Regions from separate parts of the Streptomyces sp. NPDC050161 genome, predicted to be linked through region 4. Evidence: riboswitches for the same ligand, from Rfam matches in the RefSeq annotation. Region 4 holds a riboswitch; each other region holds the start of a gene.
What was found. A riboswitch is a leader RNA that binds a small molecule or an ion and turns the genes downstream of it on or off. The one in region 4 is predicted to bind cobalamin.

Region 1: another riboswitch for cobalamin. It lies ahead of cobN (cobaltochelatase subunit CobN); the one in region 4 lies ahead of ACIBK8_RS33975 (prenyltransferase/squalene oxidase repeat-containing protein).
Region 2: another riboswitch for cobalamin. It lies ahead of ACIBK8_RS27320 (HoxN/HupN/NixA family nickel/cobalt transporter); the one in region 4 lies ahead of ACIBK8_RS33975 (prenyltransferase/squalene oxidase repeat-containing protein).
Region 3: another riboswitch for cobalamin. It lies ahead of ACIBK8_RS01285 (ribonucleoside-diphosphate reductase subunit alpha); the one in region 4 lies ahead of ACIBK8_RS33975 (prenyltransferase/squalene oxidase repeat-containing protein).

What each region holds. Positions count from the first base shown of each region.
Region 1 is NZ_JBITJM010000013.1:166,029-169,357, reverse strand. It holds gene ACIBK8_RS22195 (precorrin-8X methylmutase) at 1-287, opposite strand, end outside; gene cobG (precorrin-3B synthase) at 346-1,749, opposite strand; cobalamin riboswitch at 1,874-2,009, shown strand; gene cobN (cobaltochelatase subunit CobN) at 2,047-3,329, shown strand, end outside.
Region 2 is NZ_JBITJM010000019.1:135,092-138,420, forward strand. It holds gene ACIBK8_RS27310 (DoxX family protein) at 1-95, shown strand, start outside; gene ACIBK8_RS27315 (VOC family protein) at 162-662, shown strand; gene ACIBK8_RS27320 (HoxN/HupN/NixA family nickel/cobalt transporter) at 760-1,905, opposite strand; cobalamin riboswitch at 1,903-2,121, opposite strand; gene ACIBK8_RS27325 (alpha/beta fold hydrolase) at 2,215-3,063, opposite strand; gene ACIBK8_RS27330 (nucleoside/nucleotide kinase family protein) at 3,246-3,329, opposite strand, start outside.
Region 3 is NZ_JBITJM010000001.1:289,566-292,894, reverse strand. It holds gene mctP (monocarboxylate uptake permease MctP) at 1-1,100, shown strand, start outside; gene ACIBK8_RS01290 (hypothetical protein) at 1,132-1,350, opposite strand; cobalamin riboswitch at 1,467-1,627, shown strand; gene ACIBK8_RS01285 (ribonucleoside-diphosphate reductase subunit alpha) at 1,785-3,329, shown strand, end outside.
Region 4 is NZ_JBITJM010000035.1:25,721-29,049, reverse strand. It holds gene ACIBK8_RS33980 (MBL fold metallo-hydrolase) at 206-1,312, shown strand; cobalamin riboswitch at 1,377-1,544, shown strand; gene ACIBK8_RS33975 (prenyltransferase/squalene oxidase repeat-containing protein) at 1,723-2,991, shown strand; gene ACIBK8_RS33970 (SCO2322 family protein) at 2,991-3,329, shown strand, end outside.

The DNA of each region.
Region 1 (3,329 bases), on a different contig from region 4:
CACAGCACCTCGTTGCCGGCCGGCAGCCGCTTGCGGGTGATGCCGCTGGCGACCATGTTGGCGTCGCACAGGATCGGTGCTCCGGCGTGCAGCGCCTCGCGTGCGCTCGCCACCACGCCGGGTGTGTAGGCGAGGTCGCGTACGAGGTCGACCATGCCGCAGGCGTGGATCATGCGGACCGCGACCCGGCTGACGTCGGCGGGCAGCCCCGCGAGGTCCGCCTCGGCGCGGATGGTGGCAAAGGACTGGCGGTAGATCGCCGCCCCGTCCTTCTCGTAGTCGAACACGGTGCCCTCGGTGTGGTGGGTCGGTGGTGGGTGGGTGGCAAACGGCGGGTGGGCGCGGTCAGTGGCGCGACGGAGGCTGGGAGGCCGCGGCCCTGGCGGTGGCGACGGCGTCGGCCGCCTGCCGCGCGGTGGCGCCGGATGCGACCGGCGCCGGTGGTGCCCCGGGCCGTACGACGGACACCCGGTAGCCGTCGCCGGTGGCCAGGACGTCGATCCAGGTGCCGTGCGGGTGGCCGCAGCGGCGCGCGCAGCCGGACCACTGGACGGGCAGCGGCCCATCGGCCCCGGTGGCACCGGCCGCGACGGCTGCCGCGGCGTCCGCCCGTACGTCCGTCAGGGACTTGGCGCAGCCGGGGCGGCCGGTGCAGGCGCCGATCCGGTGCCAGGGGGAGGCGGGGTCGGTGATCAGTCCGGCGGCGGCAAGTTCCGGGAGCCGCCGCGCGGCGGTGGCGGGCGCGAGGCCGGGGACGATCACCCCGCGCCAGGGGGTCAGGCGCAGCGTGCCGTCGCCGTCGGTGGCCGCCACGTCGGTCAGCAGCCGCCACTGGGCGCAGGTCAGCCGGCCCAGCGGCGCCGGCACGCTGAGCGCCGAGCCGCCGGGCCCTTCGACGATGCCGGGCGCGGCGGCCTCCCCGTACGACGGTGCCTCGCGGTACGCGGGTACGTCGCCCGGCGGCACGTACGCGGCGGCGACGCCGGCCGCCCGCAGCCGCTCGCCGGTCTCGCGGACGGTCGGCAGCCGGTCGGCCGGCAGGTCGCGGACCCGCCAGGCGCCGGTGCCTTCCGCCGCCGCCAGGAAGTGCTCGGCGGCGGCGAGCGCGGCCCGCGGCACGTCGGGTCCTGCGATCCGCAGGGCGGCGGGGGAGCCGTCGGCGGTGTCCGGGAAGTCGTCGGGGGCGCCCAGGAAGAGGAGGGCGCCGCCGGTCGTCCCGTCCGGCCCGGTGGCTTCTGCGACCAAGGTCACATCGCCGCCGAGCGCCGCCACATCGCCCCTGCCGTCGTCCAGGACGAAGAGGAAACGGCCCGACAGCTGCGGCGCGACGTCGCTCGCGCACAGCAGCCCGTCCAGCTCCCCGGCCCAGCGCCGCACGTCAGCGGGGGTGCGGCGGTCGAGGCCCGCGAGCGGTGAGGCGAGGATGTTGCGGACGCGTTCGTGGCGGGCGGAGGGCAGCAGCCCGGCGTCCGACAGCAGCGCGGCCAGCTCCTGGCCGCAGCCGTCGGACAGGCCGCGCAGTTCGGCGTTGCCGCGCGAGGTGAGGGAGATCCGGCCGTCCCCGAGCCGCTCGGCCGCGTCCGCGAGGGCCGCCGCCTGACGGGCCATCAACTCCCCGGCCGGTACCCGGACTCGGGCCAGCGCCCCGTCCGCCGCCGGGTGCAGCCGCAGCGCTCCCGGGCAGGCGTCACCGCGGTCGCGCGGCGGCGTCGTGGCCCGGTGGGGCCGGAGGGAGGGGGAGGGCGGCATGGCGGCGAGCATACCGACGTCGGGTGCGGGCCAGGTCGTGAGCCGGGCCGCCGGGGGAGGGGGCGGACGGCCGGTGCGGATGCGGCCTCCCGCGCGTCGGGCGCAGCCCTTACTATGCAGGTCGGTGGGTCAGCTGGCCCACCGGACGCCAGCGACGGCGCCAGGGAGGAAGCCCGGTGAGAATCCGGCGCGGTCCCGCCACTGTGAACCCGGACACCCTCCGGGCGAGCCAGGAACTCCCGCCGTCTCTACGACCCACCCGGGGCGCGGACACCCCGAGGAAGGCCCTGCGCTCGCATGCTTCTGCTGCTGTCGACATCCGACACCGACCTGCTCAGCGCTCGCGCTGCCACCGGTCCCGTGCCGTTCCGGCTCGCCAACCCCGCCCGGCTCGACGTCGGTGAGCTGCCCGCGCTGCTGGAGGGCACCGACCTCGTCGTCGTGCGTCTCCTGGGCGGCATCCGCGCCTGGGAAGAGGGCCTGGAGGTGCTGCTCGCCGCAGGCCAGCACCGCCCGGTCGTCGTCCTCACCGGCGAACAGGCCCCCGACGCGCAGCTGATGGAGGCGTCCACGGTCCCGGTCGGCATCGCGGCCGAGGCGCACGCCTACCTCGCGCACGGCGGCCCCGCCAACCTCGGCCAGCTCGCCCGCTTCCTGTCCGACACGGTCCTGCTGACCGGCCACGGCTTCGAGCCGCCGGAGCCCGCCCCGTCCTGGGGAGAGCTGGAGCGCCCCGACGCCCGTACGGACGTCGCAGGCCCGCTGGTCGCGGTGCTCTACTACCGCGCCCACCACATGAGCGGCAACACCGGCTTCGTCGACGCCCTGTGCGCGCAGATCGAGCAGGCAGGCGGGCGTCCGCTGCCGCTCTTCGTCGCCTCGCTGCGGGCGCCCGAGCCCGAGCTGATCGACGCGCTGCGCCCGGCCGACGCCATCGTCACCACCGTCCTGGCCGCCGGCGGCACCAAGCCCGCCGAGGCGTCCGCGGGCGGCGACGACGAGTCCTGGGACGCGGGCGCGCTGGCAGGACTGGACGTCCCGATCCTCCAGGCCCTGTGCCTGACCGGCACCCGCGCCGCCTGGGAGGAGAACGACGAGGGCCTGTCCCCGCTCGACGCCGCCACCCAGATCGCGGTCCCGGAGTTCGACGGCCGCCTGATCACCGTCCCGTTCTCCTTCAAGGAGATCGACGAGGACGGCCTGCCGACCTACGCCGCCGACCCCGAGCGCGCCGCCCGGGTCGCCGGCATCGCGGTCCGGCACGCCCGCCTGCGCCACATCCCGGCCGCCGACAAGCGCCTCGCGCTGGTCCTGTCCGCGTACCCCACCAAGCACTCCCGCATCGGCAACGCCGTCGGCCTCGACACCCCCGCATCGGCCGTGGCCCTGCTGCGCCGACTGCGCGACGAGGGCTACGACTTCGGCACCGAAGAGGTACCGGGACTGGCGTCGGGCGACGGCGACGAGCTGATCTACGCCCTGATCGAGGCCGGCGGCCACGACCAGGAATGGCTCACCGAGGAGCAGCTGGCCCGCAACCCCGTCCGCATCCCGGCCGCCGACTACAAGCGCTGGTACGC
Region 2 (3,329 bases), on a different contig from region 4:
TGCCGGTCCTGAAGTCGCACCGCCTGCTGTACGGCGTTGCCGCGCTGGTGCTGGCCGTGGTCGTCGCCGGAATCATGCTGCTGGTCCGCGACTAGCGGCGGCTGCCGGCCCTGGGCCGGTGTCCGTACGTGGCGGGAAACCGGGAGGAGAAGGAGGGGCCGATGTCTGTACGTCGCCTCAATCATGCGGTGCTCTACGTCCGCGAGTTGGCCAGGTCCGTGGCGTTCTACGGGGAGACCCTGGGGCTCACGACGGCCGACGAGGTGCCGGGCCGCGCGGCCTTCCTGGCCGCGCCCGGCTCGCTCAACGATCACGATCTCGGCCTCTTCGCGGTGGGCGCCGAGGCGCCGGGTCCTGAGGTCGGACGGGTGGGGCTCTACCACCTGGCCTGGGAGGTCGGCACCCTGGGCGATCTGGTCGCGGCGGAGGAACGGCTTGCCGCCCGCGGCGCGCTGGTCGGCTCCAGCGATCACCTCGTGTCCAAGTCGCTGTACGCCAAGGACCCGGACGGCAACGAGTTCGAGGTGATGTGGCGGGTGCCCCGCGAGGACTGGCCTGGCCCCGACGAGCCGGACCGGCTGCGCCCGCTCGACCTCGCCGCGGCGCTCCGTCGCTGGGGCCCGGACCGGGAAACGGGCGCGGCGGCGGGCACCGCCACCTGAGATACGCGTACGGGGGCGGGGTGCGGCACGACTGCCGACGGTGCCGGGGCTGCCGACCGGGCCTCGCGGGACGGGGCCGCGGCCGGCAGCTGACTCGTCAGGTCCGAGTCGCCGCGCGGTCCGCCCAGCGCTTTTCGACGCCGGAGAGCCGCCAGTACGCCAGCGCCGCCGCCCAGACGACCACGAACAGGCCGACGATGATGAAGCCGACGTTGTCCAGGTCGAGGCCGGAGATCCAGCCGGTGACGCCGTCGGTGAGGCCGAGCTTGTCGTGCAGGACGGTCACCAGCTCGATGGTGCCGATGAAGAAGGCCACGGCGATCGAGAGGCCGGTGATGGTGAGGTTGTAGTAGACCTTGCGCACCGGATTGGCGAACGCCCACTGGTAGGCGAAGTTCATGAACGTGCCGTCGAGGGTGTCGAACAGGCTCATTCCGGCGGCGAACAGCAGCGGCAGGCACAGGATGGCGTACCAGGGCAGACCGGCCGCGGCGCCGCTGCCCGCCATCACCATCAGCGTCACCTCGGTCGCGGTGTCGAACCCGAGGCCGAAGAGGAAGCCCAGCGGGAACATCTGGCCGGGCCGGGAGATGGACCGGGTGAACCGTCCCAGGAAGCGGTTCATGAACCCGCGGGAATCCAGCCGCGCTGCCAGCTCCGCCTCGTCGAACCTGCCCTCGCGCATACCGCGGAAGACCCGCCAGATACCGGCGAGCGCGATGAGGTTGAGCGCGGCGATGAGGTAGAGGAAGCTGCCGGACACGGTGGTGCCGACGGTGCCGAGTACCTGGTGGGCGCGCGAATCGTCGTTGAGCAGGGTGCCGGCGAGCTGGGCGCCGCCGGCCACCAGTGCCGCCATCGCGACGACGACGCTGGAGTGTCCCAGGGCGAACCAGAAGCCCACCGAGACGGGACGTTTGCCGTCGGCCATCAGCTTGCGTGTGGTGTTGTCGATCGCCGCGATGTGGTCGGCGTCGAAGGCGTGCCGCATGCCGAGGGTGTAGGCGGTGATACCGAGGCCGACGCCGAAGACCTGGCTGCCGACCGTGTAGTGGTACGGGACGACCAGGAGGAAGAGCACGCCGAAGGCGACGACGTGCAGGGCGGCTATGACGGCCATCAGCCCTGCGGTACGGACGGTGTCCTGCCGGCGCCAGCGGAACTCCGGGGCCGGGGCAGGGGTATGCGGGGGATCGGTGGACAGGGCCATACGGCGGTCACGCTCCAGCACCTCGTGGATCACTTCGTGAGATGCCGTGGCCGGTCTCCTGGCTTACGGGTGCACGCGTCCGGGCCCGGCCTTCCCGGCCGCGGGCTGCGGTCAGTGGCCCGGCACGTGCGGCGGAGCGCGCGTGCCGAAGGGGTCGGAAACTCCCGATCACAGTGGCGAGGGCCGCTCCGGGCTGGGGCCTTCGGCCCTTCACCGGTCTTCCCGAGCACCACGGCCCGGCCACTCTAACGGAGCTTCCCGGCGGCCTCCATGAGCCTGTTTGTGCTGGTTGATGGGCCTGTGAGGGTGTGTGGGGCCTCCGGTGAGGGTGGCGTGAAAGGGTCAGTACGGCAGCGAGGAGAGGAAGCCGTGCAGGGCGTGGTCGAAGGCGGCCCTGTTCTCAAGGTTGACCATGTGGCCCGCGCCGGGTATCCGGATCCGCTGGGCGCCCGGCACGGTCAGGGCGATCGTATGGGCGTTGGCGGAGATGTCCGTGCTGTCGAGGTCACCGTCGAGGACGGCGGTCGGCACCCGGATGTCGGCGAGACGGTCGGCGGCCCCGACCTCGACGGGCAGGCCGGCGCCCATCGCGTCGGCGTGCACCTCGGCGTTGGCCTGGGCCGAGGCGCGGAGCCGTTCGCGCAACGCGGCGTCCACCGCGGCCGGTTCGCGGTGCGGGCCGTCCACCCACATCCGCAGGAAGTGCTCGACGTAGCGCTCCGCGGCGTCCGGTTCGCCCATCGCGGCCACCTGTTCCTTGATGTGCGCGAGGAGGAACGGGTCGGTGAAGGGGCGACCGCTGACGCCGGGGGAGGCCAGGGCCAGGGCCGCGACCCGTTCGGGGTGGGCCAGCGCGGTGTCGAGGGCGATGCGGGCGCCGTGGGAGAGGCCGACCAGGACGGCGCGGGGCACCGCGAGCGCGTCGAGCAGGGCCCGCAGGTCGTCGTGGTTGGACCAGTCGCCGGTCACGGACGAGGAGAGGCCGTGGCCCCGGAGGTCGTAGCGGATCGCGCGCAGGCCGGAGTTGACGAGCCAGGCGAACTGCTCGTCCCACATGCGCTGGTCGAGCATGCCGCCGTGCAGCAGGACCACGGCGGGGCCCGTGCCGGCCGCCTCGTAGAACAGCTCGCCGTCGTCGACCGGCACGGTGCCGTTCTCGATGTCGGCCCATGTGCTGATTCCCTGGGTCATGCTCCCTGCCATCCTTCGTCTGAACTCATCGGGCGTATCCGCTGTGCCGGAACCGTCTGAACTGCCGGAACTGCCGCGTCCCTTCGATGCAACGTGCGGATCGCGCGCGAGGTGCCGGAATTCCTCGCCCAGTCGAAAAGAGGGGGTTCCCCCCTACAAAAGCGGGGGCCTTCCCGTACCGGTCAGGTGCCATCCGGGCGCGGGGCCGCCCCCGGCGTGAAGGTGACGACGAGGTCGGCGCGCTCCCGAGTGGCCGCCACCAGGCG
Region 3 (3,329 bases), on a different contig from region 4:
TCGCGGTGCTGGCCGCGTACACCTACTCATCGGGCCTGCGCGCGCCGGCGCTGATCGCATTCGTCAAGGACGGGCTGATCTACCTGGTCATCGCCGTCGCCATCATCTACATCCCGATCAAACTCGGCGGTTTCGACGCCATCTTCGACGCGGCGGGCAAGGCGTTCGCCGAGCCGGGGCCGACCGGCAAGCCGCGCGGTGAGCTGGCCAGCGGCCCCAACAACCAGTGGGCGTACGCCACTTTGGCGCTCGGCTCGGCGCTCGCGCTGTTCATGTATCCGCACTCGATCACCGCGACGCTGTCGTCCCGCAGTCGCAACGTGATCCGCCGCAACACCACCATCCTGCCGCTGTACTCGCTCATGCTGGGCTTCCTCGCGCTGCTCGGCTTCATGGCGATCAAGGCGGGCACGGACACCCACGGCAACGCGCAGCTGGCGATCCCGCAGCTGTTCGAGGACATGTTCCCGAGCTGGTTCTCCGGCGTGGCGTTCGCCGCGATCGGGATCGGCGCGCTGGTGCCCGCCGCCATCATGTCCATCGCGGCGGCCAACCTCTTCACCCGCAACGTCTACAAGGACTTCATCAAGCCGCACGCCACCCCGGCGCAGGAGCACAAGGTCGCCAAGCTCGTCTCACTGCTCGTGAAGGTCGGCGCGCTGATCTTCGTCCTGGGCATGGACAAGACCGTGGCGATCAACTTCCAGCTGCTGGGCGGCATCTGGATCCTGCAGACCATGCCGTCGCTGGTCGGCGGCCTGTTCACCCGCTGGTTCCACCGCTGGGCGCTGCTGGCCGGCTGGGCGGTCGGCATGGTCTACGGCACGCTCGCGGCGTACGGCGTGGCAAGCCCGACGCAAGCGCACTTCGGCGGCTCCAACGCCGAGATCCCCGGCATCGGCCAGATCGGCTACATCGGCCTGACCGCGATCGTGCTCAACGTCCTGGTGACGGTCGTGCTGACCTTCGTCCTGCGGGCCCTGAAGGCGCCTGACGGCGTCGACGAGACCAGCCCCGGGGACTACACCGCGGACGTCGGCGACAAGGCCGCCGACTCCGAACTGCCGCCCACAGCAGTGGGTTCGGCGACCGGCCACTGACCCCGGCTCTCTCCGGCACCCGCACGGGCCGTCACGTCCCTCCGGACGCGGCGGCCCGTCGCCGTATGGGGGCGGGCACGGCGGGCCGTCGCCGTATTGGGACGGACGCGGCGGGCCGTCCGCCCGGGGTCAGCTCTACCCCGCCGATGAATTCCAGCCGCACGCCTTCCTCCGCCCGCTCGACTATCCGGGCGGCCTCTTCGAAGTAGTCGGTGAGCGTGCTGTGCGGCCGGTCGGCGAGCGCGGTCATGGGGCCTCCTCCTGCTGTCGTCGCAGTGCGGGGAACGTGGGAACGACGATAGCGGGGACCACTGACAGACACCGCGCGATCACACACGACTCACTAGATGTGGGGGTGCGCACGAGGTGGCACCCCCACATGTATGCTCGTGCTCGCTGTCGCCGCAGGGGAATCCGGTGTGAGTCCGGAACTGTCCCGCAACGGTGTACGTATGCGCAGACATCGCTTCACCGCCTGTCGTGCGCACCTGTGAGTCCGAAGACCTGCCGACAGTACGCCCGCGCCGCCATCGGCGTGGACGTCGATACGTCCGGGCCCCGAGGGATGGGCCGGTGGACGCCGCGCGGTGTGCCCGCGCCCCGTGTGTCCGGGGTGCCGTATGCCCGCGTGCGGCCGTCGCGCACCGCCCCTCCCGGCCCCCGCCGAGTGAGGGAGAGCACCACGTGACCATCGCGCCAACGGAGTCCGCGACAGCCGCCGAGGCCGGATCGCCCGATGCGGCCACGCTCCCCACCGCGGACGGCCGCCCCCAGCACGCCGACGACGCCCCTGGCACCGCCCTGCTGCGCACCCTGACCGAGCTGACCGCCGACCTCACCGCGACCGACCCCGGCAAGGTGGCCGCCGCCGCGCTCCGCGGCCGGCACCCCGGCTCCGACGAGGCCGAGCTGCGCACCCTGGCCATCGACGCGGCGGCCGGCCTGATCGGCGACGAGCCGCAGTACTCCAAGCTCGCCGCGCGGCTGCTCACCCTCGCCATCGCCGAAGAGGCCGCCGGCCAGGGCTCCGTGGCGTTCTCCGCCTCCGTCGAGGTCGGCCACCGCGAAGGTTTGATCGCCGACCGGACCGCCGCGTTCGTCCGCAGCCACGCGGCCCGCCTGGACGCGCTGGTCGAGAAGGCACTCGCGGACGGTGCCGACGACCGCTTCGGCTACTTCGGTCTGCGCACCCTGCACTCGCGCTATCTGCTGCGGCACCCCACCACCCGCCAGGTCATCGAGACCCCGCAGCACTTCCTGCTGCGGGTGGCCTGCGGCCTCGCCGAGAACGACTCCGCGGCGGCGCTCGACGACGTCGCCGAGCTGTACCGGCTGACCAGCTCGCTGTCCTACCTCCCCTCCTCCCCCACCCTCTTCAACTCCGGCACCCGCCACCCGCAGATGTCCTCCTGCTACCTGCTGGACTCGCCGCTGGACGAGCTGGACTCGATCTACGACCGCTACCACCAGGTCGCCAGGCTCTCCAAGCACGCCGGCGGCATCGGCCTCTCCTACTCCCGTATCCGGGCGCGCGGTTCGCTGATCCGCGGCACCAACGGCCACTCCAACGGCATCGTGCCGTTCCTGCGGACCCTGGACGCCTCGGTGGCCGCGGTGAACCAGGGCGGCCGGCGCAAGGGCGCGGCCTGCGTCTACCTGGAGACGTGGCACGCGGACATCGAGGAATTCCTGGAGCTGCGCGACAACACCGGCGAGGAGGCCAGGCGCACCCACAACCTGAACATCGCGCACTGGATCCCGGACGAGTTCATGCGCCGGGTGGAGGCGGACGCCGACTGGTCGCTGTTCTCGCCGTCCGACGTGCCGGAACTGGTCGACCTGTGGGGCGACGCGTTCGACGCCGCGTACCGCAAGGCGGAGGCCGAAGGCCGCGCCCTGAAGCAGATCCCGGCGCGAGTGCTCTACGCCCGGATGATGCGGACCCTCGCACAGACCGGCAACGGCTGGATGACGTTCAAGGACGCCGCCAACCGCACCGCCAACCAGACCGCCGAGCCCGGCAAGGTCGTGCACTCGTCCAACCTGTGCACCGAGATCCTGGAGGTGACGGACGACGGGGAGACCGCGGTCTGCAACCTCGGGTCGGTCAACCTCGCGGCTCACCTGGGTGAGAACGGCGAGATGGACTGGGAGCGGCTGGACGCCACCGTCCGCACCGCCGTCGCCTTCCTCGACCGGGTCGTGGACATCAACTTCTACCCGACCGAG
Region 4 (3,329 bases):
CTGCTCCCGCCGGTTCCTGACGCTGCATCAGAAACTGATACCACCTCCCCCGGGAGGAGTCCACGGCGAGGGCCGAATCCCTCCGCGCCGCCCGTAACGGCCGTTCCACGGTCACCAACTCCGGCCCGGCAGAAGGCCACTTCACGCCGCACTGAAACCGGTTCTAGTTATAGTGGGCCGCCTGGCTGCGCCGAAAGGGGACCGGATGACGCAGGTGACCGACCACAGGGGCGGCGTGTGGAGCATCGCCGTCCCCATCCCCGACAACCCGCTCGGGCACACCCTCGTCCACCTCCTGGAGACCGACCGCGGCCCGGTACTCGTCGACACCGGCTGGGACGACCCGGACTCCTGGGACACCCTCGTCGCCGGCGTCGCGGCCTGCGGCTTCGCCGTCCCCGACCTGCACGGCGTCCTGATCACCCACCACCACCCCGACCACCACGGCCTCTCCGCCGCCGTACGGGAGGCGTCCGGCGCCTGGATCGCGATGCACGAGGCGGACACGGACGTGGTCCGCCGCACCCGCGAGGCCGAACCGGGCCGCTGGCTCGACTACCTGACCGCGAAGCTCACCGCGTCCGGCGCCCCCGACGACCACCTGGCGCCGCTGCGCGCGGCCCGCGCCAGGAAGTCCGGCACCCGCGCGCTGCCCGGCCGCAGCCCCGCGCTGCCCGACCGCCCGATCGCCCCCGGCGAGCTGCTCGACCTGCCGGGCCGCAGGCTGCGCGCCCTGTGGACACCGGGCCACACGCCGGGCCACGTCTGCCTGCACCTGGAGGAGGCCCACCCGGGGCAGGCCGCCCCTGGCGCGCCGCAGGGCCCGGCGGACGGCTTCGGGCGGCTGTTCTCCGGCGACCACCTGCTGCCCGGCATCACCCCGCACATCGGCCTGTACGAGGAGCCGGACGACGCGACGGGCACCGGCAATCCCCCTGGCTCCCGGCGCCCCTCCAACTGGGCAGACCCCCTCGGCGACTACCTCGCCTCCCTGGAGCGGGTCGCCCGCCTCGCGCCCGCCGAGGTGCTGCCCGCCCATCAGTACGCGTTCACCGACGCCGCGGGCCGCGCCAGGGAGCTGATCGCGCACCACGAGGAACGGCTCGACGGGATCCACGCCCTGCTCGGCGAACCGCTGACCCTCTGGCAGCTGGCGGTGGCCATGGAGTGGAACCGGCCCTGGGAGCAGATCCCGCACGGCTCCCGGAACATCGCGGTGTCCGAGGCCGAGGCACATCTGCGCCGTCTGGTGAAGCTCGGGCGGGCCGAGCAGCTGCCGGGCGCCGACCCGGTGCGGTTTCGCGCGATGTGACCGGGGCGGCGGCCCGCGGGCCCGGTCCCGGCGGGCCGCCGCTGGCCCTGCCGTGGCGACCGCCCGCTAAAGTGTGCGGATAACTTCATCCGTGCCCGATCGGGGGAAGCCGGTGGAAATCCGGCGCTGACCCGCAACCGTCAGGGCGGGCCCGTCCCGCGCGCCGCAAGCACGCGCGCGCCGCACGGAGCCCGTACGAGCCGGAGCACCCGGTGGGGCACACCAAGGCTCCCGCCACCGGATCCGCCGCCCGCGGCCGGCCGGTGCGCGGCACCGTCGAGGTATACGGAGCTGAGCCCGGTGCCACCGCGTACGGTCACCACGGCCGCCGACGCGGCGGCCGGCCGAGCGTGGCTGCGTAGGGCGTGCCCGACCACCACCGCTGCGAACCGACCGAGAGGCACCGACCGATGGCCCCCATGGCCCCCTCCTTCGCCGTCCTGGCGCGCCGTGTGGCCGCCGCGCTGGCGGCTGCCGCCGTGCTGGGCACCGCCGCCCCGGCCGCGTTCGCCGACTCGCCGCCGCCCGCCCCGAAGAAGCTGCCCGCGGGCCTGTACGGCTCCGGGGACGCGCAGTACGACGGGGTGTGGCGGCAGTCGCTCGCGCTGCTTGCCCAGCACACGGTGGGGGTGCGTCCTGCCGCGTCCGCCGTGGACTGGCTGGCGGGGCAGCAGTGCGCGGACGGCGCCTTCGCCGCGTTCCGCGCGGACCCGGCGAAGGCGTGTGACGCCAAGACGATGCGGGACACCAACCAGACGGCGGCTGCCGTGCAGGCGCTGGCCGCGCTCGGCGGGCACGACGAGGCCGTGCACAAGGCGGTGGGCTGGCTGAAGTCGGTGCAGAACGACGACGGCGGCTGGCCTTCGACGGCCGGTTCGCCGAGCGACGCCAACTCCACGTCCGTGGTGATCGGCGCGCTGACCGCGGCCGGTGAGCGTCCCGAGTCGGTGACGAAGGGCGGCAGGTCTCCGTACGAGGGGCTGCTCACCTTCCGGCTCGGCTGTGACGTGAAGGAGGGCGAGCGGGGCGCGTTCACCTTCCAGCTCAAGGGCGCGGCGGCGAACGCGGACGCGTCGGCGGCCGCGGCGACCGGCGCCCTGGGCAAGGGCTTCGTCGTCGGCCCGGCGGGCAAGGACGCCGGCGCACCTGCGGCGCCGTCCTGCGAGGACGGCGGGAAGGCCGGTGCGGCGGACCGTGAGGAGGCCGCGGAAGGCGCGGACGCCTACCTCGTGGCGCAGCTCGGCAAGAACGGGCAGCACCTGCCGTCCGCGATGCCGGGGGCGGAGAAGCAGCCCGACGTGGGCAACACCGCCGACGCGGTGGTGGCGCTGGCCGCCGGCGGGCACCGCGCGGCGGCCCGCGAACCGCTGGCGTGGCTGGAGAAGAACGGCGCGCCGTGGGCGAAGACGGGCGGCCCTGCGGCGTACGCGCAGCTGGTGTTCGCCGCGCACGCGACCGGCGCCGACCCGCGGGACTTCGGCGGCAAGGACCTGGTCGCGGGGCTCAACGCGACGGGCCCGAAGCCGGCCGGTGACGGGCAGTCCGTGTCGCCCGCCAAGGATCCGAAGGACACCGGGTCGGACGGCGGCTTCAACGTGTGGTGGGTGATCGTGATCGGTCTCGCCGTGGGTGCCGGTATCGGCTTCCTGATCAGCGGCCGACGGAAGCGCGGGCTGTGATGCGGCGTACGCGCCTCGCCTGTGCCCTGCTGCTCGCGGCGGCCGTGACCGGTCTGGGCGCGGGCCCCGCCCAGGCGCAGGAGTACCGCTACTGGTCTTTCTGGGACGGTGACGGCGGGTCCTGGGCGTACGCCACGCAGGGCCCGGCCACGATGCGTCCGGCCGACGGCGCCGTCACCGGTTTCCGCTTCACCGTCAGCACGGACTCGGCCGCCGCGGGCAAGCCACGTCCCGCGGCCGGTTTCAAGGCGCTGTGTGCCGGTACGCCGGCGAAGGACGGCACGAAGCGGGTCGGGGTCGTCATCGATTTCGGTACGGCGGCGGATGCGCCGAAGGGC